One region of the Buttiauxella sp. S19-1 genome, then DNA from elsewhere that is predicted to be linked to it. Evidence: predicted binding sites of a transcription regulator. Region 1 holds the regulator's gene; each other region holds the start of a gene.
What was found. The regulator PhoB, encoded in region 1, activates phosphate uptake and scavenging genes when phosphate is short. The targets are predictions, from matches to a motif close to CTGTCATAAAACTGNCNNAT.
Positions count from the first base shown of each region.

Region 2: a site for PhoB is predicted at 5,116-5,135, ahead of rpoH (RNA polymerase sigma factor RpoH). Genes of this name have one in related genera too.
Region 3: a site for PhoB is predicted at 2,189-2,208, ahead of serA (phosphoglycerate dehydrogenase). Genes of this name have one in related genera too.
Region 4: a site for PhoB is predicted at 2,450-2,469, ahead of ugpB (sn-glycerol-3-phosphate ABC transporter substrate-binding protein UgpB). Genes of this name have one in related genera too.

Region 1 covers NZ_JAHWLU010000004.1:68,803-76,147, forward strand. Annotated here, with positions in the region: gene sbcC (exonuclease subunit SbcC) at 1-2,075, opposite strand, end outside; gene sbcD (exonuclease subunit SbcD) at 2,072-3,289, opposite strand; gene phoB (phosphate response regulator transcription factor PhoB) at 3,481-4,170, shown strand; gene phoR (phosphate regulon sensor histidine kinase PhoR) at 4,193-5,491, shown strand; gene brnQ (branched-chain amino acid transporter carrier protein BrnQ) at 6,058-7,345, shown strand, end outside.
Region 2 covers NZ_JAHWLU010000142.1:879-8,223, reverse strand. Annotated here, with positions in the region: gene MES37_RS21585 (lysoplasmalogenase) at 1-130, opposite strand, end outside; gene MES37_RS21580 (DUF2500 domain-containing protein) at 274-636, shown strand; gene MES37_RS21575 (DUF1145 family protein) at 644-913, opposite strand; gene rsmD (16S rRNA (guanine(966)-N(2))-methyltransferase) at 925-1,500, opposite strand; gene ftsY (signal recognition particle-docking protein FtsY) at 1,661-3,310, shown strand; gene ftsE (cell division ATP-binding protein FtsE) at 3,313-3,981, shown strand; gene ftsX (permease-like cell division protein FtsX) at 3,959-5,029, shown strand; gene rpoH (RNA polymerase sigma factor RpoH) at 5,288-6,142, shown strand; gene MES37_RS21545 (branched-chain amino acid ABC transporter substrate-binding protein) at 6,364-7,345, shown strand, end outside.
Region 3 covers NZ_JAHWLU010000024.1:7,513-14,857, reverse strand. Annotated here, with positions in the region: gene MES37_RS08200 (5-formyltetrahydrofolate cyclo-ligase) at 1-33, shown strand, start outside; gene MES37_RS08195 (DUF2238 domain-containing protein) at 36-647, opposite strand; gene serA (phosphoglycerate dehydrogenase) at 764-2,002, opposite strand; gene rpiA (ribose-5-phosphate isomerase RpiA) at 2,406-3,065, opposite strand; gene argP (DNA-binding transcriptional regulator ArgP) at 3,233-4,132, shown strand; gene MES37_RS08175 (oxidative stress defense protein) at 4,386-5,129, opposite strand; gene argO (arginine exporter ArgO) at 5,238-5,873, opposite strand; gene MES37_RS08165 (small-conductance mechanosensitive channel MscS) at 6,008-6,868, opposite strand.
Region 4 covers NZ_JAHWLU010000056.1:22,096-29,440, forward strand. Annotated here, with positions in the region: gene ugpE (sn-glycerol-3-phosphate ABC transporter permease UgpE) at 1-38, opposite strand, end outside; gene ugpA (sn-glycerol-3-phosphate ABC transporter permease UgpA) at 35-922, opposite strand; gene ugpB (sn-glycerol-3-phosphate ABC transporter substrate-binding protein UgpB) at 1,030-2,349, opposite strand; gene livF (high-affinity branched-chain amino acid ABC transporter ATP-binding protein LivF) at 2,548-3,261, opposite strand; gene livG (high-affinity branched-chain amino acid ABC transporter ATP-binding protein LivG) at 3,279-4,046, opposite strand; gene MES37_RS13690 (high-affinity branched-chain amino acid ABC transporter permease LivM) at 4,043-5,329, opposite strand; gene livH (high-affinity branched-chain amino acid ABC transporter permease LivH) at 5,326-6,252, opposite strand; gene livK (high-affinity branched-chain amino acid ABC transporter substrate-binding protein LivK) at 6,325-7,345, opposite strand, start outside.

The sequences.
Region 1 (7,345 bases):
TTTAGTTGCTGTTGTAAACGTGGAAGTTGTTCATTGCGCTGTTGCCAGTTTTGGGATTCCTGTTGGCGCTGTTCCAGCCAGCTATGTTCTTCACCGTGAGCGGGATGTTGTAGGCCAGCATTTTCGAGCACGCTATTGAGTGTTTCTCGTTGTGCCGCGGCCTCTGCCGCTAGTTTGCTGTGTTGCAGACGCGTCCGAGCGAGTTGCTCCTCCAGCACGATCCGTTGGCTGAGTTGATGCAGCTGCTGCTCGCGTTTTTCTTCGCTTTCCAGCCACTGCTGGAGGTCGTCCTCGGGCTTCAGCGCCAGTTGCAGGCTGGCGCACAGTTGCTGCCAGCGTAGACGTAATGCCTTCTCTTCTTCATCAAGCGTTTTGATGGCGACAACCAGGTTTTCGCGCTGTGAACGCAACGTGTCGAGTTGGCCTTTCATCGCAAAACCAGCTTCCGCAAGGCTGGCAACTTCACGTTTTAGTGCCGTCAGACGCTGCTGATTTTCTCCTGGCTGTATGGCCTGATAATCCGCCACTGCCGGATGCTGCGTGGAACCACACAGCGGGCAAGGTTGATCGGGTTGCAAATGGGCGCGTTCAGCTTCGAGACTGACAATGCGCATTTCCAGTTCGCATACTTTTTCCAGGTCACTTTCATGCTGGCGGCGCTCTTTGTATTGCTGGCGTTTGAGTGCCAGCTCGACATCGCCTTGAGTGATCTGTTTTTCAAGTGCAGTAATATCTTGTTGCTGCTGGATTTTTCGCTTGTGAAGTGAGGCAAGTTGCGGCTGTAAAGCAGCAAGCTGCTGGCGCAAAGGGCGCGCGGTAATCGTTGCTTGTAAATGAGTACTCACTTCATCAGCAGTGAGCGTAAGCTCAACGGCTGGCAGCAGTTCCAGCTTTTTCTGGCTAGTTTCAATATCACGCTGCAAGGTCTGTAGCTGGCTGGCATCGCGTTGTTGTTGATTGAATGCCATGCGCCAGCCTGCAAGTTCAGCGCCCCACAGGCGGTACCTGTCATGCGTTTTCAGCCAGGCTTGCAGCTCGCTGTTTTCATGCGCCAGTTTTGCTGCCTGGCTTGCGGCGGCCTGCCGGGTCTGCTGGCGTCGCACTGTCGCTTGATGTAAGCGAGTATTCACTTCTTCGCTTTGTACGCGGGTGTTTTGCAGCGTGGCCTGTAATTCCTGCAAGCGTTGCCAGTCAGGGCGCAGTTTTTCTGCGGGCTGGGCTCGTGTTAGTTTTTCGAGAAGCGGCACTGCTTCTTCGATTGCGCGAGTTGCCGCATTCAGTGCCGTTCCCGCATGCGAATGTTTTTGAGTCAACAGGTCGAGTTGGCTGAGCCATTGCTGGTGTTGCTGAAGTGTCTGCTGTTCAGCCAGGCGGTTTTTTTCTTCTGTAGTAAGTGCCTGCAAACTCTCTGAAAGCTGCTGGCGCTGGGATTCATCCAGAAGTGCTACACCTGCTGCCTGCGCTTGCAGGTTCTCTAATTGGCTGCGTACATTTTTATGATTTTCGAACACCGCCGCAGAAACTGTACCGTAAATTTCAGTACCGGTGAGTTCTTCAAGCAATGAGGCACGGTCATTGGCGTCGGCATTTAAAAACGCCGCAAACTGCCCCTGAGAAAGCATCATGGAGCGGGTGAAGCGGTCGTAATCGAGTCCGGTCAATTTGGCGGTGATATCGAGCTTATCTTTCACTTTATCGGCGATGATCTTGCCGCTTTCTACTTCAGCCAGCTCAACGCGCGGGGCTTGCAGATTGCCGTTGGCCGCATTACGCGCCCGGTTCTGGCTCCAGAATGCGCGGTAGGCAACACCTTTTACTTCAAATTCCACTTCCGCCAGACACTCGGCAGTGTCGCGGGTCATCAGGTCATTCTGCGATTGCGAGACCGTGTTGAGACGTGGCGTTTTGTGATAAAGCGCGAGGCAGACAGCATCAAGTAGCGTAGTTTTACCCGCTCCTGTTGGCCCGGTGATGGCAAACAAACCATTGCTGGCGAAAGGCTCGCGGGTGAAATCAATTTTCCATTCCCCTTTCAGGGAGTTGAGGTTTTTCAATCGCAGACTGAGGATTTTCATGCTTGTTCCTCCGCGTCATGCAGGCTGGCGACCGTTTGGGCAAACAGAGTGCGCAGGCGTTTTGCGCGTTCTTCAGTGGTTTCTTCCTGAACCAGGCGGCGTTCAAAAACCTCTTCAACCGTCAATTCACTTAGGGTTTCTTTATGTTGTTGAGCAATAACACGCTCGCGCTGCTCACGGCTACGGCGCAGCAAAACCACTTCAACAGGTAGCGTTTCGGTTAGCTGTTGAATATGGCGCTGCATATCATGCAGATATTCATCGGTGGCGATTTCAATATCCAGCCACACTTTGGGTTCTGTCGGTGCATCGCGCCATTGTTCAAGCTGCTGTTCAATTTCGTTCAGCGAACCTTTGATCACCGCCAGCGGCTGGCTAACTGGTACCGTAAGTGGGGTGACTTCATGAAGTTTACCTTCTGAAAATTCAACCAGATAAACACTTTTAGTCTTACCGGTTTCGTCAAAACTTAACGGTATTGGTGAGCCGCTGTAGCGGATATGCTCGGTGCCACCAATTAATTGCGCACGGTGAATATGGCCCAGGGCAATGTAATCGGCATCCGGGAAATGCTGCGCCGGGAAAGCGTCGAGTGTGCCAATATAGATGTCTCGCACGGCGTCACTTTTCGTCACGCCGACGGTGGTTAAATGCCCGGTGGCGATAATTGGCAACTGCGCGTCAGCGCGCAGAACGCAAGCGGCGCTAAAACACTGCTGATAATGTTCACCGATCGCTTCCATTAATGAACGCTGCTTTTCATGGCCGGATAAACCCGCCAGACTGTTTTGAATATCGCGTGGCCGCAGAAAGGGAATAGGGCAGAGAATAGCACCAGGCGCGCCATCTTTCGTATTCAGTACAATTGCCTGCTGGCTGGTATCGTGGCGTGCGCTGGCGACGACATAAGTGTTAAGACACGCCATCAGTTCACGGGACTCGTTCAATGTGGCAACTGAGTCATGGTTACCGGCGAGCACCACCAGTGAGCAGCCGGTAGACTGGAGTTGCACCACAAAGCGGTTATACAGTTCTCGCGCATAGCTTGGTGGCGAGCCAGTATCAAAAATATCGCCCGCGACGATTATTGCATCCACATCATGTTCAACGGCAGCTTTCAGCAGCCATTCAAGAAAAGCCTGATGCTCCGGCCCGCGGCTTTTGGTATAAAAATTTTGACCAAGGTGCCAGTCTGATGTGTGAATTATGCGCATAACCTGTCCGGTGGCTTAAAAGCGAGGCCTCGATTATAAGGGGGCGAGGCGGAAAACGGCATAGGTCTCTGTGTCATAAATCAAATTGATGAGTCACTAAACAGTCATGTTTTTCATAAATCTGTCATAAATCTGACGCATAATGGCGCCGCATTGAAACAACTATAATTATTCCTTGAGCAGGGCGAATCATGGCGAAGCGTATTTTAGTCGTAGAAGATGAAGCTCCAATCCGTGAAATGGTGAGCTTTGTGCTTGAGCAAAACGGTTTTCAGCCTGTAGAAGCGGAAGATTATGACAGTGCAGTGAATCTGCTTATCGAACCCTTCCCGGACCTGATTTTACTGGACTGGATGTTGCCAGGCGGCTCGGGTATTCAGTTTATCAAGCACCTGAAGCGTGAAGCATTGACGCGGGAAATCCCGGTAATGATGCTGACAGCACGAGGTGAAGAAGAAGATCGCGTGCGTGGCCTGGAAGTTGGTGCCGATGACTATATTACCAAGCCGTTTTCACCGAAGGAGCTGGTGGCACGCATTAAAGCTGTGATGCGCCGAATCTCTCCGATGGCGGTGGAAGAGGTTATTGAGATGCACGGGCTGAGCCTTGACCCTTCATCACATCGCGTGATGACCGGTGAAAACCCGCTGGACATGGGGCCAACTGAATTTAAGTTATTACACTTCTTTATGACGCATCCGGAACGGGTATATAGCCGTGAACAGTTGCTTAACCATGTATGGGGCACCAATGTGTATGTCGAAGACAGAACAGTGGACGTACATATCAGGCGGTTGCGTAAAGCGCTCGAACATAGCGGGCATGATCGAATGGTACAAACAGTACGCGGTACGGGTTATCGGTTCTCAACCCGCTTTTAGTTCCTTATCAGGAGAGTGACGCGTGCTGGAACGGCTGTCATGGAAAAGGTTGGTGATGGAGCTGCTGCTCTGTTGCTTACCTGCTGTCATCTTGGGCCTTATTTTTGGCTATTTACCCTGGTTTTTATTACTGGCGGTCACAGGACTGCTGGTTTGGCATTTCTGGAATTTGCTTCGTTTGTCGTGGTGGTTGTGGGTTGATCGCAGTATGACACCGCCCCCTGGTCGCGGGAGCTGGGATCCGTTGTTATACGGTCTTCATCAAATGCAGCTGCGTAATAAAAAACGCCGTAAAGAATTAGGCAATTTAATCAAACGCTTTCGCAGCGGCGCGGAATCACTGCCCGATGCGGTAGTGCTGACTACCGAAGAAGGGACCATTTTTTGGTGTAACGGGCTGGCCCAACAGTTGCTGGGGTTACGCTGGCCGGACGATAACGGGCAGAACATCCTTAACTTGCTGCGTTACCCTGAATTTACCCGCTATTTGACGCAAAAAGATTTCGCCCGGCCGTTGACGCTGGTGCTTAACAATGGCCGTCATCTGGAATTCCGTGTGATGCCATACAGCGACGAGCAGTGGCTGATGGTGGCACGTGATGTCACGCAGATGCACCAACTGGAAGGGGCGCGACGTAACTTTTTTGCCAACGTTAGCCATGAACTGCGTACTCCGTTGACGGTACTGCAAGGTTATCTGGAGATGATGCAGGATCAGGCGCTTGAAGGGCCGCTGCGCGATAAGGCTCTGGGCACCATGCGCGAGCAAACTTCGCGGATGGAAGGTCTGGTGAAACAGCTTTTGACGCTATCTAAAATTGAAGCGGCACCGGCAATGGTGCTCAATGAAAAGATTGATGTGCCACTGATGCTGCGTGTGGTGGAGCGAGAAGCGCAAACCCTCAGTCAGCAAAGGCAGACGTTAAAGTTCGATATTGATCCCTCACTCAAAGTCTTCGGTAATGAAGAACAGCTACGCAGCGCGATTTCAAACCTGGTGTACAACGCGGTAAACCATACGCCGGAAGGGACGCAAATTACCGTGAGTTGGAAACGGGTCGCGGGTGGTGTGGGCTTTAGCGTGGCGGATACTGGTCCTGGTATTTCTGCGGAACATATCCCACGCCTGACCGAGCGGTTCTATCGAGTGGATAAAGCGCGTTCAAGGCAAACAGGTGGTAGTGGGTTAGGCCTGGCAATAGTGAAACATGCATTAAGCCATCACGATGCGCGTCTGAATATCGAAAGCCAGCCAGGGAAAGGTTCCACGTTTTCCTTTGTGTTGCCTGAGCGTTTAATCGTTAACGATAAAGTGCTGTAAGCCGCGTAAGTTATGACACTGATGACAAGTTTTTCGTAGATCGGATAAGCGAAGCGTCATCCGACACTTCTCTCTGTAACAACTGGCGCAAATGGTGGATGACGATATCGCTTATCTACCCTGCAAAACCCGTTTATCGCTGAATAGTGTCAAAATAACTTTCCACAGGTCAGCTTGCTGGCCTGTGTTTTTTTTGCCCACATGTAAATCAAAAAAGCTTAATTGGTGATATTTTAACCACACAAAAAACCATACAATTTTCTAATGTATAAACAAATCCACTGATTTTAAGTCTAATTTAAGGAGATCAATCTGGTTTTTGGATCCCTTCTTGCCTTCAAACGCTATAAGCGTTTTAATTGCGCCCCTGTGAATAGCAGACCGACTGGATTTGAGTGGTAATTCAAACAACTATTCTTCGCCACCGATCCCGGAAAGGATTTTCCGCTGTCGTTACTGCCAATCACCGCTTTTATGCCGATGTATGACTGTCTAAGGATTGGCAAATACACGCATAAAAATTTGAATACTTACAACACCACACATCCACAGGCTGCCAAAATTTTATGACCCATCATCTGAAATCTCGAGACATCCTCGCGCTAGGCTTTATGACCTTTGCGCTGTTTGTCGGCGCAGGCAATATCATTTTTCCACCAATGGTGGGGTTACAAGCTGGCGAACACGTCTGGATTGCCTCACTTGGCTTCCTGGTGACCGCGGTTGGTCTGCCCGTTTTAACTATCGTCGCGATTGCTCGTGTCGGTGGGGGTATTGATAGCCTGAGCTCACCGATTGGCCGTCGTGCCGGTGTGCTGTTAGCGACTATTTGTTACCTGGCGGTTGGCCCATTGTTTGCCACCCCGCGTACGGCTACTGTTTCCTTCGAAGTCGGGATTGCACCACTGGTGGGTTCGGGTGAACTGCCACTGTTTATCTACAGCCTGGTTTACTTCGCGATTGTTATCGGTATTTCACTGTATCCAGGTAAATTGCTGGACACCGTTGGCCACGTGCTGGCTCCGGTGAAAATCGTTGCGCTCCTGGCGCTGGCGGCGGGTGCAATGCTGTGGCCAGCAGGCGGTATCAGCACTGCGACTGAGGCGTATCAGAATGCGGCGTTTGCTAACGGTTTTGTGAATGGCTATCTGACGATGGATACCCTGGCGTCGCTGGTGTTCGGGATTGTGATTGTTAACGCGGCACGTTCCCGTGGCGTGACTGAATCCCGCTTGCTGACACGCTATACCATTTTGGCTGGCCTGATTGCTGGTGTTGGCTTAACGCTGATTTACCTTGCGCTGTTCCGCCTGGGTTCTGATAGCGCTACGCTGGTCGCTGACCAAAATGCCAACGGTGCTGCGATCCTGCATGCCTATGTGGCTCATACCTTCGGTAGTGCTGGTAGCTTCTTCCTCGCCGCGCTGATTTTCCTTGCCTGCATGGTCACGGCAGTTGGCCTGACTTGTGCGTGTGCTGAGTTCTTCAGCCAGTATCTGCCACTGTCTTACCGTTCGCTGGTGTTTATCCTTGGCTTGTTCTCGATGGTGGTTTCTAACCTCGGGTTGAGTCATCTGATTCAGGTTTCAATTCCGGTGCTGACGGCGATTTACCCGCCGTGTATTGCGCTGGTGGTGCTGAGTTTCACCCGTCCGTGGTGGCATAACTCAACCCGTGTGATTGCGCCAGCGATGGTCATCAGCACCTTGTTTGGCATCATGGATGGGATTAAAGCTTCAGCAATCAGCGATATTTTACCCGCGTGGACTTCCCACTTGCCGCTGTCCGAACAAGGCCTGGCATGGTTGCTTCCGACCATTATCATGGTGGTAATTACCATCGTATGGGACCGAG
Region 2 (7,345 bases), on a different contig from region 1:
GCCAGGCCAGCAGTAATAAAAGTAAAAGGGTGACAGGTTTGAAGACCCAGCGTTGCCAGGTTGGCCCGCGATAGGAGGCATCAACGTAGAGCCAGCCGGAGAGGAATACAGCGATAAATGACCAAAGCATGGCTTGTCCTTAGGGTATTAAATTAAAATGTACCGTACTAAAAGCAAGATTCTACCTGTCAGTCTAGTGACCAATAGCGCCAGATGACAATATTCTGAGCGGCAGGGTATTCTTAAAAGTGCCTGACAATACGAGATAAATCTATGAGTAAAATGCCACTTTTCTTCATTGCTGTTGTGGCGGTAATCATCGTGGCGGCATCGTTTCGCTTTGTGCAGCAGCGTCGTCAGAATGCGGAAAATGATGCAGCACCAGTGCTGCAAAGTCATGTGCAGGTGGCGACGAAACGCGAAACGCCAGGTAATGAACGTCGCTCACGGCAACGTGAAGTCACGCCGGTTGAAGACTCGATGCGTTATGAGGTTTGGTTTCGCCCACTCAGCGGCGGGTTGGATCTGAAAATGCGTGTGGCGGCGGTGCAGTATCATGCGATGAGTGTCGGAGATACGGGGACGTTGCAGTATAAGGGGACGCGGTTTGTTGGCTTCATCCCCGACCCCCAATAGGATGACTTTACTTGCCCTGGCGGAGTTTCTTCTGCCAGACCAGCAACTCAAACACCCCAAAGATGAAAATCTTAATTTGCTGAGCACGGCTCAACGGCGGGCTATCTTTCGGTTGGGTTGATTTCAGCAGCGCCAGCTGCATACCGTGCATCAACACGGTGAAGATCAGCGCGACGTTAACAAAGATATTCAGCGGCCGTGGGAACGGCTGGAAAATATTTAATAACAAAAATCCCCAAACGCCCAGCATCAACAAGCGGCCTATATTAATCAGCATGATGTCGTTCCTTAAATTTCACGACTAAATAAACGGTAAGCGACCTGGCCTGCGACTTTTTCACGATGCAGCGACCAGCTTGCTGGCACTGCGGGCATGCCATTTTCAACTTCGCTTTCAACGTAAATCAGTGCTTCGTCTGCCAGCCAGCCATTGCTTTCTAACAGCGCTAATGTCTCGTCCAACAACCCTTTGCGGAAAGGCGGATCAACAAACACGATAGTGTGCGGCTCGCCAGGTTGTGCCAGGAAATTGAGCGTATTGGTGTTCACTACTTTTCCATTAGCCGCTTTTAAGGTGGCGAGATTCTTTTGCAGCTGTTGCGAAACATGGCGGTCCATCTCCAGCAAGGTGGCGCTGGTGGCGTAACGCGATAAGGCTTCCAGCCCCAGCGCACCGCTTCCGGCAAAGCAGTCCAGCACAGTAGCCTCGACCATTGACGGTGCCAGCCAGTTAAACAGGGTTTCACGTACTCTATCCGTTGTTGGACGCAGGCCAGGGCTGTCTGGGACGGGCAGTTTACGGCCGCGCCATTGGCCGCCAATAATACGGATCTGGCCGGTGCCAGTAGATTGCGGTTTTTTCATGAGACTCACTGCGATGCAATTTCTTGCCGTCTAGTGTAACGGTGTGTGTAAAGCGGGGAAAGTGATAGACTAACGTATTCATTCGATAATTATTTTCAGTGCCCGTGGCAAGCTCAATCGGGCCTGTGCCATGAATTAACAGCGAGGGGTGTGTTCGCAAATGGCGAAAGAGAAAAAACGTGGCTTTTTTTCATGGCTAGGCTTTGGCCAGAAAGAGCAGGCTTCTGAAGCAGAATCAGAACAAAAAGTAACAGAAGAACAAGCAGTTGCCGAAGAAGTTGTTGAGCAGGTTATTGAGCCTGAACAGCCACAAGCGGCGGAAGAAACTGTACAGCCTGACGACGCTAAGCCAGAAATCCAGACAGAGGTTCAACCTGAAATTCAGCCAGTAACTCTGCCTGAAGCCGAACCTGTGGTGCTTGATAAGCACGAAGAGCCCGAAGCCTTCGCAGAAGAGATCGTCGAAGTCACCGAAAAGCTCGCAGAGAGCGAAGTGGTGGTGGTTGAGCCTGAAATCACTCCAGAACCTGAAGTAACGGCACTAGCTGCGGTTGAACACGAAGAGTTGCCGGTTCCAGAAGAGATCGCTCCAGAAATTGAGCCAGTACCGGAGCCAGAAGAGTGGCAGCCGGAGCAAGAGCCAGTTGTTGTTGAAGATATTGTTGAAGATGTTGTTGAGCCTGAGGCGCTTGCTGAACCTGAAGAAGTGACCATTCTTCCGGTAGAAAACGTGGTTGTTGAGGAAGCGCTGATTGAAGCTATTCCTGTTGCTGCCATCGTCGTTGAAGAAGTGCAGGCCGAGCTGGAACCTGAAGAAGCCGAAGAATCTCCGGCTGAAGAAGAACCTCAGCAAGAACAAGAGCCTCAGCAAGAACAAGAAAAACCAACCAAAGAAGGTTTCTTTGCGCGTCTCAAACGCAGCTTAATTAAGACTAAACAGAACCTCGGTTCCGGATTTATCAGTCTATTCCGCGGCAAGAAAATCGACGATGATCTGTTTGAAGAACTCGAAGAGCAGCTGCTGATCGCGGATGTTGGCGTCGAAACCACACGCAAAATCATCACCAATCTGACAGAAGGTGCGAGCCGCAAAGAGTTGCGTGACGCTGAAGCGTTATACGGCCTGCTGAAAGAAGAGATGGGCGAAATCCTCGCGAAAGTCGATGAGCCACTGAAAGTTGAAGGCAAAACACCATTTGTTATCCTGATGGTCGGTGTTAACGGAGTGGGTAAAACCACCACCATCGGCAAACTGGCGCGTCAGTTCCAGCAAGAAGGTAAATCTGTAATGCTGGCAGCGGGTGATACATTCCGTGCCGCAGCGGTAGAACAATTGCAGGTATGGGGCGATCGCAACAATATTCCGGTTATTGCCCAGCATACTGGTGCTGATTCTGCGTCAGTGATTTTCGATGCCATTCAGGCTGCGAAAGCGCGTAACGTCGATGTACTTCTGGCGGATACTGCAGGGCGTTTGCAGAACAAAGCGCACCTGATGGAAGAGCTGAAGAAAATCGTCCGCGTAATGAAAAAACTGGACGAAGATGCACCGCATGAGGTTATGCTCACCCTCGATGCCAGCACGGGTCAGAACGCGATTAGCCAGGCTAAATTGTTCCATGAAGCCGTTGGATTGACAGGCATTACGCTAACCAAACTGGATGGTACAGCCAAAGGCGGCGTGATTTTCTCCGTTGCCGATCAGTTTGGTATTCCGATTCGCTATATTGGCGTCGGCGAGCGTATTGAGGACTTGCGTCCGTTTAATGCGGGCGATTTTATTGAGGCACTTTTTGCCCGAGAGGATTAACCATGATTCGCTTTGAACACGTTAGTAAGGCCTATCTCGGCGGGAGACAAGCGTTGCAGGGAGTGACCTTCCATATGCAACCTGGTGAGATGGCTTTTCTGACCGGTCACTCTGGAGCAGGGAAAAGTACTCTGCTCAAGCTTATCTGCGGTATTGAGCGGCCAAGTGCGGGGAAAATTGCTTTTGGCGGCCATGATATTAGCCGCCTCAAGAGCCGCGAAGTGCCGTTCCTGCGTCGTCAGATTGGCATGATCTTCCAGGATCACCATTTGTTGATGGACAGAACCGTGTACGACAACGTGGCTATCCCGCTGATTATCGCGGGTGCCAGCGGTGAAGACATTCGCCGCCGTGTTTCGGCGGCACTCGATAAAGTCGGCCTGCTCGATAAAGCGAAAAGTTTCCCGATCCAACTCTCTGGTGGTGAACAACAGCGTGTGGGGATTGCCCGCGCGGTTGTGAATAAGCCCGCTGTGTTGCTGGCAGATGAACCAACCGGTAACCTTGATGATGCACTCTCGGAAGGGATTTTACGTCTGTTCGAGGAATTTAACCGCGTCGGCGTAACGGTTCTGATGGCGACGCACGATATGGGGCTGATTTCCCGCCGTAACTATCGCATGTTGACGTTAAGTGACGGCCATTTGCATGGAGGCCTGGCAGGTGAATAAACGCAGCGCGCTCAATCATATAAAGCGCTTCAGCAACAGGCTGGATAAAATCAACTCGCTGAGTAAGTTAGGGGATTTAGGCCGCTCGGTGAAAAAACGCGGCAAAGGGCCTCAGTCGAAAAGTAAATCGCTCAAAGGCGGCGTAAACGAACAATTCCGTTACGCCTGGCAGGGTGCTTTACAAGACCTGCGCAGCAAGCCTTTAGCCACCTTCCTGACGGTGATGGTGATTGCCATTTCCCTGACGTTGCCAAGCGTGTGCTACATGGTTTACAAGAACGTCAATCAGGCCGCTACGCAATATTATCCTTCCCCGCAAATCACCGTTTATCTCGACAAAGCGCTCGATGATAACGCCGCGCAGCAAGTCGTCGGCGCGATTCAGGCGGAAGAGGGCGTCGATAAAGTTAACTATCTTTCGCGTGACGAAGCGCTGGGTGAGTTCCGCAACTGGTCGGGCTTTGGTGGCGCGCTGGATATGCTGGAAGAAAACCCGCTGCCTGCGGTTGCGGTGGTGAATCCAAAACTCGACTTCCAGACTACCGACCATCTGAATACCTTGCGTGACCGCGTGGCACGGATTAACGGTGTCGATGAAGTCCGTATGGATGACAGCTGGTTTGCTCGTCTTGCCTCGCTGACCGGTCTTGTGGGGCGTGTCGCAGCAATGATTGGCGTGTTGATGGTTGCAGCGGTGTTCCTGGTGATTGGTAACAGCGTACGTCTGAGCATCTTTGCCCGTCGCGACACCATCAACGTGCAAAAACTGATTGGTGCTACCGATGGATTTATCCTGCGCCCGTTCCTGTACGGTGGTGCACTGTTAGGTTTCAGCGGCGCATTTTTGTCGCTGATTCTGACTGAAATTCTGGTGTGGCGATTGTCCTCTGCGGTCACGCAAGTCGCACAAGTATTTGGCACTAAGTTTGACCTCACGGGCTTAGGTTTCGACGAATGCTTGCTGCTGCTGCTGGTGGCGTCGATGAGCGGTTGGCTGGCGGCGTGGATCGCGACCGTGCAACATTTACGTCGTTTTACCCCAGAGTAAAAATTTTTTGATATACTTGTCCCCTGCTACGAAGTACCCGTCAGCAGGGGACACGCTCCCACCTCGGTTAGTGTTTCTCCTGCCCAGTTTCATAGCTCTGTCACATTTTGTGTGTAATACAAGCACAGCTTTACAGTGAACTTGTGGATAACCTCACTGTCTGAGGTTACTGTGAATGGTACGGTTTGGCGCCTGGCGAATAGCCTGGTGCAGCAAGATTGTAGCAACCTGTACTTTAGTTTCTAAGAGAGGGTTTGAATGACCAAAGAAATGCAAAATTTAGCTTTAGCCCCTGTTGGTAACCTGGAATCTTATATCCGGGCCGCTAATTCCTGGCCGATGTTAACGGCTGAGGAAGAGAAGGAGCTGGCTGAAAAGCTGCATTACCAGGGCGATCTGGAAGCAGCGAAAAGGCTGATCCTGTCTCACCTGCGCTTTGTTGTTCATATCGCTCGTAATTACTCGGGCTATGGCTTGCCGCAGGCTGACTTGATTCAGGAAGGCAACATCGGCCTGATGAAGGCTGTGCGCCGCTTTAACCCGGAAGTGGGTGTCCGTCTGGTGTCGTTTGCTGTGCACTGGATTAAAGCTGAAATTCACGAATACGTGCTGCGTAACTGGCGTATTGTGAAAGTGGCAACCACTAAAGCACAACGTAAGTTGTTCTTTAACCTGCGTAAAACCAAGCAACGTCTGGGTTGGTTCAACCAGGACGAAGTGGAAATGGTCGCCAACGAGCTGGGGGTTTCCAGCAAAGATGTCCGTGAAATGGAATCGCGCATGGCGGCGCAGGACATGACGTTCGACATGGGCAACGACGACGATTCAGACAGCGCGCCAATGGCTCCTGTGCTGTTCTTGCAGGATAAGTCTTCTAACTTTGCCGATGGCATTGAAGACGACAACTGGGAATCGCACGCGGCTGATAAACTCAGTGATGCCATGCTAGGTCTGGATGAACGCAGCCAGGATATTATCCGTGCCCGTTGGCTTGATGAAGACAACAAAAGCACGCTGCAAGAACTGGCCGACCGTTACGGCGTTTCCGCTGAGCGTGTACGCCAGCTTGAAAAGAACGCGATGAAAAAACTGCGCATGGCCATCGAAGCGTAAGTTATTTCGTCAGATAAAAAACCGCCTTCCGGGGCGGTTTTTTTATGCCTGTCACTTTCCCATTCAACTTGTGAAAAAATTGTTATTCCAAAAGCCGCAAATTCGGGTATGTTTTTAACTCTGAGTGCGGCGAAGGCACACGCGGTATTCGTCAATCAAAAATAAAACCGTGCCAAAACAACACAACAAATACCAATCACAACAAAAATGGGGATCTCAGGATGAAAATGAAGGGCAAAGCATTATTGGCTGGTTGTATTGCACTTGCGATGAGCAACGCGGCATTTGCGAAGGATATCAAAGTAGCGGTAGTTGGGGCGATGTCTGGCCCGGTTGCACAATATGGCGACCAGGAATTTACCGGTGCAGAACAAGCGGTTGCAGATATTAATGCCAAAGGCGGCATCAAAGGCGACAAACTGGTTATCACCAAATACGACGACGCTTGTGACCCGAAACAAGCGGTAGCGGTCGCCAACAAAGTGGTTAACGATGGCATCAAATACGTTATCGGCCACCTGTGTTCTTCTTCCACTCAGCCTGCGTCTGACATCTACGAGGACGAAGGCATTCTGATGATTACCCCGGCGGCAACAGCACCTGAGCTGACTGCGCGTGGTTACAAACTGACAATGCGTACTACCGGCCTGGATTCTGATCAGGGCCCAACGGCGGCAAAATACATTCTTGATCACGTAAAACCGAAAAACATCGCGATCATTCATGACAAACAACAGTACGGCGAAGGCCTGGCTCGCTCTGTTCAGGACAACCTGAAAAAAGGCGGCGCAAACGTAGTGTTCTTTGACGGTATCACTGCCGGCGAGAAAGACTTCTCCACGCTGGTAGCGCGTCTGAAGAAAGAAAGCATCGACTTCGTGTATTACGGTGGTTACCACCCAGAAATGGGCCAGATCCTGCGTCAGTCTCGCGCAGCTGGCCTGAAAACTCAGTTCATGGGTCCAGAAGGTGTGGCAAACGTTTCTCTGTCTAACATCGCCGGCGAATCTGCTGAAGGCTTGTTAGTCACCAAACCTAAGAACTACGACCAGGTTCCTGCGAACAAACCAGTTGTGGATGCCATCAAAGCGAAGCAACAAGACCCAAGTGGCGCATTCGTCTGGACAACCTACGCAGCGCTGCAATCTCTGGCTGCGGGCCTGAACAAGTCTGAAGATCCGGCTGAAATCGCTACTTATCTGA
Region 3 (7,345 bases), on a different contig from region 1:
GTGGTGACGCCATCGCGAGTTTGGGAATGGTAGCGTCAGGCGATACGCAGCTTGAGCAGTTGTTTGGTATGCCAGTATTGCAATATGAAGACCGTGGTCAGTGCGCCAAGAAGCGCACAAAACATATCTGATTGCGTGTCCCAAATATCACCCTGAGTCCCCAAAAACTCGTCGGCCCCCTGCCCCAATGCCAGCGCTGCCGCCCATTCAATCAGTTCATATACGGCACTGATGGCGAGTGCTATGCAGCACACCAGAAACGCGACCATTTTGCGCCCATGAACATAGCCACCACGAATCAAAATCTCACGTGCCGCCAGCGCAGGAACTAGCCCCTGGAAAAAATGGCCAAGCTTGTCATAGGGATTACGACTCAGACCCAACCACTCCTGAACCTCAAAACCCATCGGCACTTTGGCGTAGGTGTATAAACCGCCAACCATCAAAATAATGGCATGCAGGAAAATCAAAAAATAGAGCAATGGCGTAAGGGGAAAACGCGAGTGGGTCGCTAAAAGCAGAGGAACAATGATAATGACTGGAGTCACTTCCATCAGCCAGGTGAGCCGATCCGTAGTGCTAAACCCCGTATAGATGAGAATCAGCAGAAGTATAAAGGCACCGGATTTTAAGAATGTACTGGTCATGTAGCTTCGCCGTATGACTAAAAGCTTAACTATCAGTGGGACACGCGAAAAAAACAACTCAGGAAACGGATTTTGAGAGTCAAGTGGGGAGCCAGATTAGCTCCCCAATTATTTAATTAGTACAGCAGACGGGCGCGGATAGTCCCCGGAATCGCCTTCATCGATTTCAGCGCAGCTTCAGCAACATCTTCTTCGGCATCGACATCAATAACCACATAGCCCATCTGCGGAGTGGTTTGCAGATACTGAGCGGCGATGTTGATACCCTGCTCGGCAAAAATCTGGTTCAGCGCGGTCAAAATCCCCGGGCGGTTTTCGTGAATGTGCAGTAAACGGCTGGTGCTGCCACCGTGTAACGGCAGAGAAACTTCCGGGAAATTCACCGCAGAGAGTGTAGAACCGTTATCGGAATATTTAGCCAGTTTGCCAGCCACTTCCAGACCGATGTTTTCCTGTGCTTCCTGAGTCGAGCCGCCAATGTGCGGAGTCAGGATCACGTTATCAAACTCACACAGTGGCGAAGTGAATGGATCGCTGTTAGTTGCCGGTTCAGTCGGGAATACGTCGATTGCAGCACCTGCCAGATGCTTACGCGCCAGCGAATCACACAATGCAGGAATATCAACAACCGTGCCACGTGCGCAGTTGATCAGCAGTGCGCCCGGCTTCATCAGCGCCAGTTCGTTGACGCCAATCATGTTCTTGGTAGAGGCATTTTCAGGCACATGCAGACTCACCACATCGCTCATGTTGAGCAGGTCAGAAAGATGCTGAACCTGAGTCGCGTTACCCAGCGTCAGTTTGTTTTCGATATCGTAGAAGTAAACGTGCATACCCAGCGCTTCAGCCAGAATCCCCAACTGAGTCCCGATATGGCCGTAACCAATAATGCCGAGTTTTTTACCGCGTGCTTCATAAGAGCCAACCGCCAGTTTATTCCACACACCACGGTGTGCTTTGGCGTTAGCTTCCGGAACGCCACGCAGCAGTAATAGCAGTTGGCCGATAACCAGTTCTGCTACAGAACGCGTGTTAGAGAATGGGGCATTAAACACCGGAACGCCACGTTTAGCGGCAGCATCCAGGTCGACCTGGTTTGTACCAATACAGAAGCAGCCGACAGCCACCAGCCTTTCAGCCACGGCCAGAACATCTTCAGTTAAGTTGGTACGGGAACGCAGACCGATGAAATGCGCATCACGGATCGACTCTTTCAGGGCATCGCTGTCCAGCGCGCCTTTATGGTATTCGATGTTGGTATAGCCTGCTGCGCGAAGGTTATCCACGGCTTTCTGGTGTACACCTTCCACCAGCAGGAATTTAATCTTGTCTTTATCCAGTGATACTTTTGCCATTTCCCGACCCTATTTTTAGTACTGATGTTGTGCTGTGTGATAAGACACCCTTCTGCCAAAATATCAAAATATACGGGCGGGGCAATATAAACGATTGCGCAGTCCGCAAAGCAAAAAAGGAATAAGCGGCATGGGGCAGCACAAAACTCTGAGTAGCAGAGAGAATCAGGAATGAACAGCAGGTGGTTGGCAGGAATGTGACATATGTCACCAAATTTAGCGTTAGATTATTTTGTCATTTTTTATATGGATATGGGGCGTATATACCCAAAATAATTCGAGTTGTTGGTAGGCGGCAAGTGAACAAATCCCGATGAGCTTACTCAGGTAAGTGATTCGGGTTTGTGAGTGCAGCCAACACCCCTGCAACTTGAAGTATGACGGGTATAAAACGCCCCCCAGATCATTTCACAATGGTTTTCACACCATCAGCAGTACCAATCAACGCAACATCCGCACCACGGTTAGCAAACAGCCCCACGGTGACCACGCCTGGCAAGCCGTTAATCGCATTTTCGAGCGCGATAGGCTCAACGATGCTGAGGCCGTAAACATCAAGAATGATGTTGCCGTTATCGGTTACTACGCCCTGGCGGTATTCCGGGCGACCGCCCAGCTTGACCAGTGCGCGCGCCACGCAACTACGAGCCATTGGAATCACTTCCACTGGCAGTGGGAAGTTACCCAGGATGCCTACCTGCTTGGACGAATCGGCGATACAAATAAACTTTTCCGCGACAGACGCGATGATCTTTTCGCGGGTCAGTGCTGCACCGCCGCCTTTAATCATTTGCATCTGGCCGTTGATCTCATCTGCACCATCGACATAGATACCGAGGGTATCCACTTCGTTGAGATCGTAAACAGTGATACCAAGGCTTTTCAGTTTGGCGGTGGAAGCGTCGGAGCTAGAAACGGCACCATCAATCTGATGTTTGATAGTCCCAAGAGCATCAATAAAGTGTGCGGCGGTTGAGCCGGTACCCACACCGACGATAGTGCCTGGTTGCACGTATTGTAATGCTGCCCAGCCGACTGCTTTTTTCAGTTCATCCTGCGTCATGGTTAATTGCCTGTGCTGTGAAAACTGACGCGCATTATAGAGCAAGCCGCCAAAAAATGTCCTGCGATTGGCGCAGAACTCGGACGAACATTGCGGATTTGGTCTGGATCAGCGGCAAATTTATGTCATAGTGCAGCCATAACAAAAACAGGAGTCAGCAAACAACAATGAAACGCCCGGACTATAGAACGCTACAGGCGTTGGATGCCGTAATTCGTGAACGAGGGTTTGAGCGCGCCGCTCAAAAACTCTGTATTACTCAATCCGCCGTCTCGCAACGTATCAAGCAACTGGAAAATATGTTCGGCCAGCCATTGTTAGTACGCACTGTTCCGCCTCGTCCAACCGAGCAAGGGCAAAAGTTGCTGGCATTACTGCGTCAGGTCGAACTGCTTGAAGAAGAGTGGCTTGGTGATGAACAAACCGGTTCTACCCCGCTGCTGCTGTCACTTGCGGTCAACGCCGACAGCCTGGCAACCTGGTTGCTGCCTGCTTTAGCGCCGGTTCTGGCCGACTCCCCTATTCGTCTGAATCTTCAGGTTGAAGATGAAACCCGAACCCAGGAACGCCTGCGCCGTGGTGAAGTGGTTGGCGCGGTTTCCATTCAACCACAGCCATTGCCAAGCTGCCTGGTCGACAGACTTGGAGCGCTGGATTATCTGTTTGTCGGTTCGAAAGACTTTGCCGCACGTTATTTCCCGAACGGAGTTACCCGCTCGGCACTGTTAAAAGCCCCTGCCGTGGCGTTCGACCATCTCGATGATATGCACCAGGCGTTCTTACAACAGAACTTCGATCTGTCGCCGGGTAGCGTCCCGTGCCACATCGTTAACTCATCGGAAGCGTTTGTACAATTGGCGCGTCAGGGCACCACATGCTGCATGATCCCGCATCTGCAAATCGAAAGAGAGCTGAAAAACGGCGAATTGATCGACCTGACGCCAGGCTTGATGCAGCGCCGCATGCTGTACTGGCACCGCTTCGCACCAGAAAGCCGCATGATGAGAAATGTCACCGACGCGCTGCTTGAGTACGGGCATAAAGTTCTACGGCAGGACGCAGAATAGAAAAAGGCCGCAATCCAATAGCGGCCTTTTTTTTGTCGGATGGCGCTAACGCTTATCCGACCTACGATTTTACGATTTTACGATTTTACGATTTTACGATTTTACGATTTTGTAGGGTGGATAAACGCAAGCATCATCCGACCAACAATTTTGCGCTTTTGTAGGGTGGATAAGCGCAAGCATCATCCGACCAACAATTTTGCGCTTTTGTAGGGTGGATAAGCGCAAGCGTCATCCACCATCTATCAATGTCTTACTGTGCTGCTGGGGCTGTAGCCGGAGCGGAAGCCGCTCCCAGTTCAAACACCACATCAACCTGGTCATCAAACTGAATAGTCTGCTGATCGTAGGTATCCTGAGCAGAAACTGGTGCAGCTGCGTCAGCTTTCATCATCCGCACCATCGGCGCCGGCTGATAGTTAGAAACATGATAACGCACGCTATATACCGGCCCCAGCTTACTGTTGAAGCCTTCGGCTAACAGTTTCGCCTGACGAGATGCATCGTCGATAGCCGCTTTACGCGCTTTATCTTTGTATTGTTCTGGGTTTGCTACACCAAGCGATACGGAACGAATTTCGTTCAGACCCGCTTTCAGCGCGCCATCAAGCAACTCGTTCATTTTGTCGAGTTTACGCAGTGTGACTTCAACCTGACGCACGGCACGATAGCCTTTCAGCTGCGTTTTGCCATCTTTCAGATATTCGTATTCTGGTTGAGTGCGCAGGTTGGCGGCATTGATGTCTTTCTTCTCGACACCACTTTGCTGCAAGAAGGTCAGATACTGTGCAACGCGATCGTCAGCTTGTTTCTTAGCGGATACCGCATCTTTAGCAGACACATTGACTTCAATGGCGAGCGTGGCAATGTCAGGAACAGCATCCACGCTTGCAGTGCCGGATGTTACGATATGCGGGCCATTTGGCAACTCATCGGCCAATGCCGGAACCGAACCAAATCCAACTAAAGCGGCTAATGCCAGAGTTTTCAACTTCACTGTAATACCTCCATGCTACATTCCACTGTCATTCCGCCCGTAAAATCCACGGGCGTCTGGCAGCAAGCTTAGCCTGCAATGGTAACTTGTCTATCGGATTAAGGCGAATTAGCCTATCAGCGAAGAAATATGGTGCACCCCATCCGCCGCCAGTTGCAATGCGATAAACCACATCACCAACCCGACAACGCCGTTAATAATACGCTGCGCTTTAGCAGTGCGTAACCGGGGAGCAAGCCAGGCGGCGAGAAGGGCCAGGCCGTAGAACCACAGAATTGATGCACTCACGGTACCCAACGCAAACCAACGCTTTGGTTCATCGGCCAGTTGCCCACCGAGGCTACCGAGCACTACAAAAGTATCCAGATAAACATGCGGATTAAGCCAGGTGACAGCCAGCACAGTGGCGACAATTTTCCAGCGTCCCTGTTTCAGAACTTCCGCTGAAGCCAGTTCCACGCTGCTGCTCATCGCGGTACGCAACGCGCCCCAACCGTACCACAGCAAAAATGCCACGCCGCCCCAGGTCACAATGGCCAGCAACCACGGTGACTGCATCAACAGCGCGCTACCGCCAAAGATACCAGCACAAATCAGCAGCAAATCGCTGATTGCACAAAGCGAAGCAATCATCAGATGGTATTGGCGACGAATCCCCTGGTTCATAACAAAAGCGTTTTGCGGCCCGAGAGGCAGAATTAACGCAGCACCCAATGTAAGACCTTGAAAGAAATAAGATAACACGGTGATTTACTCTTCAATTTGTATCAATTGAAGAAGAGTTTAGTGGGGAAATATTATTAGAGGAAATGGATAATTTTAATGGTTTATAAGCAGAACTAATAAAACAGGGGCCAGCCGAAGCTGGCCCAGAAAAATCACTCTTGCGCAGGTTCTTTCACGCGTTTGAAATTCACATCCATTTGCGGGTAAGGGAAGCTGATCCCTTGCGCATCAAACTCACGTTTAACACGTTCCAGCACATCCCAATAGACGTTTTGCAGATCGCTGCTGTTGCTCCAGGCACGCACCACAAAATTAATCGCAGAAGGCCCAAGCTCATTAAGTCGCACGGTAATATCCCGGTCTTTCAGCACACGCTCATCACTAGTGATGATGTCGGTCAGAATTTGTTTAACCTTGTCGATATCCGAATCGTATGCCACACCGATGATGAATTCGTTGCGGCGCACCGGTTCGCGGGAGAAGTTAATGATATTCCCGGCGATAATTTTGCCGTTTGGCACGACGACAATCTTGCCATCCAGTGTGCGTAACGTGGTGGAGAAAATCTGCACATTCAGTACCGAGCCTGCAATACCGCCGAGATCGACATACTCGCCCGCACGGAATGGACGGAAGGTAACCAGCAGTACGCCAGCCGCCAGGTTAGAGAGCGAACCTTGCAGCGCCAGGCCGATGGCCAAACCTGCGGCACCCAACACCGCGATGACGGACGCAGTCTGGACCCCCACGCGCCCTAAAGCGGCAATTAAAGTGAAAGCGATGATGCCGTAACGCACCAGAGCACAAAGGAAATCAGCTACAGTGGCATCAATACTACGCGCTACCATCACGCGGTTGATGGTATTGGAAACCACGCGAGCGACAATCATCCCGACGATAATAATCGCCAGTGCCGCCACAATGTTGACGGCATAGCTCAGCAGTAACGCCTGGTTGCGCACCAACCAGCCTCCGGCATTATTAATACTGTCTACTACGTTGAGATCTTCCATTCACTGTTCCTTGTCATTACCAAAATTCTGCGCCTCAAAGGCACAACAGAGACTTTAAAGATTAAACAAAACAATAGAATATGCCAACTTAGTCACAATTTTGCCACAAAAATGCAAAAAACCCCGCACAAGGTGGGGTTTCAGATTGCTGACAAAGGGTGATAAATGTGTTTTGTAGGGTGGATAAGCGTTAGCGTCATCCACCATTTACGCCAGTTATGTCGGATGACGCTGCGCTTATCCGACCTACGAAGACGTTTGTCATCAGTCTCAAACCCCGCACAAGGCAGGGTTTCAGATTGCTGACAAAGGGTGATAAATGTGTTTTGTAGGGTGGATAAGCGTTAGCGTCATCCACCATTTACGCCAGTTGTGTCGGATGACGCTGCGCTTATCCGACCTACGAAGACGTTTGTCATCAGTCTCAAACCCCGCACAAGGCGGGGTTTAAAATGGCACTCACTTCTCTGCGATTTC
Region 4 (7,345 bases), on a different contig from region 1:
TGGCTGAAAATCGTCAGCCCGCGGCGGTTCTCAATCATTGGTAGCGCACCTTACGTTCCACGAAGCGGAACTGAATCACGGTCAGGATGATGACTAAGAACATCAACACCACGGATTGCGCCGCCGACGCGGAAAGATCGAGTCCGGCAAAACCTTCGCGATAAATTTTGTAGATAAGCGTGGTCGTCGCTTGTACTGGTCCACCGCCGGTCGCGGCGTCGATAACCGGAAAGGTATCGAAAAAGGCGTACACCAGATTAACCACCAGCAGGAAGAAACTCACCGGCGCAATCAGCGGTAACGACAGCTTGAAGAAGCGCCGTACCGGGCCTGCCCCGTCAATAGAAGCAGCTTCAATCAACGAACGCGGAATCGACTGTAACGCCGCAAAGAAGAACAGGAAGTTGTAGCTGATTTGCTTCCACACCGAGGCAAACACCACAAGGAACATCGCCTGGCCGCTGTTTTGTGCGTGGTTCCAGTGGTAACCAAACTGCTCAAGCACGTGAGTTAGCAGGCCGCGCCCGGGGTTAAACAGGAAAATCCACAGTACGGCAGCAATCGCCGGAGCCACCGCATACGGCAGCAGCATTAACGTTTGGTAAATTCGGCTGCCACGAATGACGTAATCCGTGAGCGCGGCGAAAAACAGCGACACCAGCAAACCGCTGCCAGCGACTAATCCACTGAAAATTAAGGTGGTATAGAAAGAGTCGAGATAGTAGCTGTCATGGAAGAGTTGTTTGAAATTTTCCAGGCCAACAAACGTGCTTGAAAGTCCAAACGGATCGACATTTTGCAGTGAATACCACAACGCTTCGCCCGCAGGCCAAATAAAAAAGATAATGGTGATAAGCAGTTGCGGCAGCACTAGCGCATACGGCAGCCAGCCGGAACGGAACACCGGACGAGAAGATGACATAAGTAATTCTTTTCCTGAACAATGTCGGGTGACGGCTTCGCCTTACCCGACCTACAAACAGCCATTCGTAGGTCGGATAAGCGAAGCGTCATCCGACACTGAAAAACTTAAGACTTAGTCGATTGCTCGAAACGGCGCAGCAACTGATTACCACGCTCAACCGCGCTATCTAATGCTTGCTGAGGGGTTTTCTTGCCGGTCCATACCGATTCCAGCTCTTCATCCACAACGGCACGAATCTGCGGCATGTTGCCCAGACGCAAGCCTTTAGTGAACGGCAATGGCGGCTTGTTCAGCATCTGGCGCGTGGCGATATCAGCACCTGGGTTTTTCTCGTAAAAGCCTTGTTCACGCGTCAGGTCGTAAGCAGCTTTAGTGATAGGTAAGTAACCGGTTTTCTGGTGCCATTCAGCCGCAATTTCTGGTTGAGTGAGGAACTGCATAAACTCGGCAACGCCTTTGTAAGTCGTGGCGTCTTTACCCTGCATCACCCACAAACTTGCCCCGCCGATAATGGCGTTTTGTGGCGCATTCGGGATGGTTGCGTCGTAAGGCATCATGCCCACGCCGTAGTTGAATTTGGCGTATTGACGGATATCAGCCAGCGAGCCAGAAGACGCGGTGGTGATGGCGCAATCCCCGCTGTAGAACTTTTCGGTAGATTCATCTTTGCGGCCAAAGTAGCTGAAATCGCCCTTCTTGTTCAGCTCTTCCAGCATCGCAATGTGTTTCACTTGCTCGGGTTTATTGAATTCCAGAACCGCATCGGTGCCATCAAAACCGTTATTTTTGGTGGCAACCGGCAGGCCGTTCCAGGCACTGAAGTTTTCGATTTGAATCCAGCCTTGCCAGCCACTGGCGTAGCCGCATTTCATGCCTGCCGCTTTAAGTTTAGCGGTGTACTCGGCCAGGTCTTGCCAGGTTTTTGGTGGCTGATCCGGGTTCAGGCCAGCTTTCTTAAAGGCGTCTTTGTTGTAATACAGAACTGGCGTGGAGCTGTTAAATGGTTGGGAGAGCAGACGCCCGGTTTTTGAATCGGTGTAGTAACCGGAAACCGTTGGCACAAACTGAGATTCGTCGAACTTAATGCCTGCATCGCTAAAAACTTCATATACCGGCTTGATGGCTTTCGAGGCCATCATGGTCGCCGTACCCACTTCATAAACCTGCAAAATGGCTGGCGCATTGCCCGAACGGAAAGCCGCAATCCCTGCCGCCAGGTTTTGTTCGTAATTACCTTTATATACCGGGACAATTTTGTAATCAGGGTGCGTCTGGTTGAAGCGTTGAGCCAGTGAATCGACTTCTTTGCCCAGTTCACCTTCCATTGAATGCCAGAACGGAATGGAGGTGGCGGCGATAGCGCTGCTGCTAAGTACGCATCCAAGCGCAAGGCAAAGTGTTGTGAGTCGTAACGATGCAGTCATGTGTATATCCCTGGAGGTTGTCATTAGGTCACTGCGCGAAAATACGCGTTTTTGTTCGCATCAAAACATGACATGCGCGAATGACAGAAAAATAACCGTGGGGTGACAGAATTGTTACAGTGAGGTGAAGGGAAAGTGGTGATCGGAGTATTGTCATAAAAAAGGAGCCAAATGGCTCCTTGTTGATTAAGCGATAATTTAGCCGCCGAGGTAGGCGCTACGCACCGCTTCGTTAGCCAGCAGCGCGTCGCCGGTGTCTTCCAGTACCACGTGGCCGTTTTCCAGCACGTAGCCACGGTCAGCAAGCTTCAGCGCCTGGTTGGCGTTCTGCTCAACCAGGAAGATGGTCATGCCTTCGCTGCGCAGCTGCTCGATGGTATCGAAAATCTGCTGAATGATGATTGGCGCGAGGCCAAGCGACGGCTCGTCCAGCAGCAGTAAGCGCGGTTGGCTCATCAGCGCACGGCCAATCGCCAGCATTTGCTGTTCACCGCCGGACATGGTTCCCGCACGTTGAATACGGCGTTCCAGCAGGCGCGGGAACAGTTCGTATACGCGTTGGATGCGTTCATGATACTGGTCGCGTTCCGCGAAGAAGCCGCCCATCGCCAGGTTTTCCTCCACCGTCATACGTGAAAACACGCGGCGGCCTTCCGGCACAATCGCCACCGCTTCACGCATGATGCGAGCGGTGTGCCAGTCGGTGATGTCTTTGCCATCAAAGGTAATCTTGCCGCTGGATGCGCGCGGGTCACCGCACAGTGTACCCAACAGCGTGGTTTTGCCCGCACCGTTCGCACCAATCAGAGTGACGATTTCGCCCTGTTTAATATGCAGACTGACCCCGTGAAGCGCCTGGATTTTTCCGTAATGGGCGCTCACCTGGTTAAATGACAACATGATATTTTCCATCTTTGCCTCACCCATTCTTATGCTTCACCCAGATACGCGCGGATTACGTCAGGGTTATTCCGGATTTGTTCCGGTGTGCCGTTCGCAAGCGGCGTCCCCTGGTTTACCACGTAAATCCTGTCAGAAATGCCCATCACCAGTTTCATGTCGTGCTCGATTAACAGCACGGTGGTGTTGTGGTGGTTACGTAACTCCATGATTAACTCGTCGAGTTCGTGGGTTTCTTTCGGGTTAAGGCCTGCGGCGGGTTCATCGAGCATCAGGATTTCTGGTTGCGTCACCATACAACGCGCAATCTCCAGGCGACGCTGATCGCCATACGCAAGGTTGCTTGCCTGGCGGTTGGCCTGCTCAAGCAGACCGATACGGTCAAGCCAGATGGCTGCACGATCCAGCGCTTCGCTTTGTGAGCGGCGGAAAGCAGGTGTTTTCAGTAAACCAGCAAACACGCCGGTTTTCAGTTGCTGATGTTGAGCCACCAGCAAGTTTTCAATCACGGTCATTTCACGGAACAGACGCACGTGCTGGAAAGTACGCACCACACCCATCCGCGCGATTTGTTGGCCAGGCAGACCTTCAAGGTGCTGGTCGCGCAACAGAATCGTACCGCCTGATGGCTTGTAAAAACCGGTCAGGCAGTTAAATACCGTGGTTTTACCGGCACCGTTCGGGCCGATTAACGAAACAATTTCTTGTGGATGCAGTTCCAGAGAAACATTGTTTACGGCGAGCAGGCCGCCAAAACGCATCATCAAGCCGTTTACGGATAACAATGGCTGACTCATGCCTGCTCTCCTTTCACTTGTTCCACTTGCTCTTTTTTAAGCTTCAACTGAGGGCGTGACATTGGCAGCAAGCCTTGTGGACGCCAGATCATCATCAGCACCATCAGGCCACCGAGCACCAGCATGCTGTATTCGTTGAGATCACGCATCAGTTCGCGTGACACCACCAACAGGACTGCGGCGAGGATAACGGCAAATTGCGAGCCCATACCGCCTAGCACGACGATCGCCAGCACGAATGCAGATTCGGCAAAGGTGAAGGATTCCGGGCTCACAAAGCCCTGACGGGCCGCAAACAGCGTACCGGCAAAGCCTGCGAACGCGGCGCTGATGGTAAAGGCGGTCAGCTTGATGCGCGTCGGGTTCAGACCCAGCGAACGGCAAGCGATTTCATCTTCACGCAACGCTTCCCATGCGCGGCCGAGCGGCATACGCAGCAAGCGGTTAATCACAAACAGCGACAACACCACTAATAGCAACGCAACGAGGTACAGGAAGATAATGCGGTCACCGGGGTTATACGCAACGTTGAAGAAGTTGCTAAAGGTATCCCAACCCCCTTCACGCGCGCTACGGCTGAATTCCAGACCAAACAACGTTGGTTTTGGGATCTGGCTGATACCGTTCGGCCCACCAGTAATTTCGGTGTTGTTAAGCAGTAAAATACGGACGATTTCACCAAAGCCGAGCGTCACAATCGCCAGGTAGTCGCCGCGTAAACGCAGCACCGGGAAGCCGAGCAGGAAACCCGCCGCCGCAGACACCAGGCCCGCGATTGGCAAGCACGTCCAGAACCCTAAGCCGTAATAATGGTTGAGCAACGCGAAGGTATAAGCGCCGATGGCATAAAAACCGCCATAGCCCAGAACCAGCAAGCCGGACAACCCCACCACCACGTTCAGGCCCAGGCCGAGAATGATATAAATCATGGTCAGCGTGGCGATGTCGACCGTGCCGCGTGAAACCACAAACGGCCACGCAACCGCGAGCACCAGCAGCGCCAACAGGAACAGTTTTTGCTTCGGCGTAGAACCGTCTAACGCAGGCAGCACAAACTTCGGTCCGGAGACTTTTTTCATGCCTTTCTGGAATGCAGGGCGCAGCAACTGGAAGACGAAGACAATCGCCGTACCAATCAGAACCCACTCCCAGCGCACCGTTTCCGCACTGTGAACGACAAGTTTAGTCCCATCGAGACTCAGCTGAACGCCCATAAAGACGCCCGCCAGAACGAAGAAGATTGCCGCCGACAGGAGTGCTAAAACAACATGCATCGGTTTCATACTTTTTCTACCTCCGGACGGCCCAGGATACCAGTTGGCATCACCAACAGAACCACGATGAGCAGTGCAAAGGAGACAACATCTTTATATTCGGTGCTCAGATACGCCGAGGTCAGCGCTTCTGCAACACCTAAAATCAGGCCACCAATCATCGCGCCAGGAATACTGCCGATACCACCAAGAACCGCTGCGGTGAAGGCTTTCATCCCAGCCATAAAGCCGATGTATGGGTTGATAACGCCGTAGAATTGGCCGAGCAGAACGCCCGCTACCGCCGCCATAGCAGCGCCAATCACGAAGGTCAGGGAGATAACGCGGTCGGTGTTGATTCCGAGCAGGCTCGCCATTTTCAAATCTTCTGCACACGCTCGGCAGGCACGGCCCATGCGGGAGTAGCGAATAAACAGCGTCAGTGCCAGCATCGCGATGAACGTCACGACCCAAATAACCAGCTGCATGGTGGTAATGGTTGCAGTGAAGTTTTCGCTGGCACCCACCACCCACTGGCCGTTAAACAGGCTTGGCAGTGCGATGTCGCGTGAACCTTCAGTGAGGCTGACGTAGTTTTGCAGGAAGATCGACATCCCGATAGCAGAGATTAGTGCAATCAGTCGCTTAGAGTTACGCACCGGTTTATACGCGACACGTTCGATGCTCCAGCCGTAAGCACTGGCAATAACAATCGCGCCAATGAAACCGGCGCCGACCAGCATCCAGCCCACATCAATGCCCAGCATCATCAGCGCTGCGATGATCATGAACGAGACATAGCTGCCAATCATATACACCTCGCCGTGGGCGAAGTTGATCATGCCGATAATGCCGTAAACCATGGTGTAACCGATGGCAATCAACGCATAAGTGCTGCCCAGCGTGACGCCGTTAAACATCTGCTGCAGGAAGTAGAGGAACTGCTCGGACATACAATAACCTTATTTATTTCCCCTCCAGCGCATAGCCGCCGGAGAGGAGGGATGACCCAGAATTATCAGCCGTTACTTCGCCACAGAGGACGAACCGTCGGCATGCCACTGGAAGACACCAAATTCAAATCCCTTCAGATCGCCTTTCTCATCCCAGTTCAGCGGCCCAATCACGGTTTTCGCACCGTTTTCTTTTAAGTCTTTAATTAAATCAGCAGGTTCTTCACTACCAGTACGCTCAAGCGAGGTCGCCAGAGATTGCACCGCAGCGTAAGTGATCCACACATACGGGCCGCTTGGATCTTTCTTCTCAGCTTTCAGTTCATCAACGATAACTTTGTTCGCCGGGTCCTGGTCATAGCGTTTTGGCATGGTGACTAACATCCCTTCACCCGCACTGCCCGCGATGTTGGACAGCGATGCGTTACCCACACCTTCTGGTCCCATAAACTGGGTTTTCAGGCCAACAGCACGCGCCTGACGCAGGATCTGCCCCATTTCCGGGTAGTAACCACCGTAGTAAACGAAGTCGATGTTTTCTTTTTGCAGACGCGCAACCAGCGTGGAGAAATCTTTGTCGCCCGCGGTGATCCCGTCGAAGAAGACGATGTCCGCGCCGCCTTTTTTCAGGCCATCTTGTACAGAGCGCGCCAGGCCTTCGCCGTACTGTTGTTTGTCATGAATGATGGCGATGCGCTTTGGCTTCACGGTTTCAAGAATGTATTTAGAGGCGGTTGGGCCCTGAGAAGAATCCAGGCCAGCGGTACGCATAATCATTTTGTAGCCGCGGCTTGTCAGCTCTGGGTTAGTCGCACCAGGGGTAATCATCAGAATGCCTTCGTCTTCGTAGATATCAGACGCTGGCTGAGTAGAAGAGGAGCAGAGGTGGCCGATAACGTAACGCACACCGTCGTTGACGATTTTGTTGGCAACCGCAACGGCTTGTTTCGGGTCACAAGCATCATCGTATTCAACCGCAACAAGTTTGTCGCCTTTGATGCCGCCTTTAGCGTTGATGTCTTTGATTGCCTGGCGAGCACCGTTGAATTCCATGTCGCCCCACTGCGCAACCGGCCCTGACATAGCACCAACA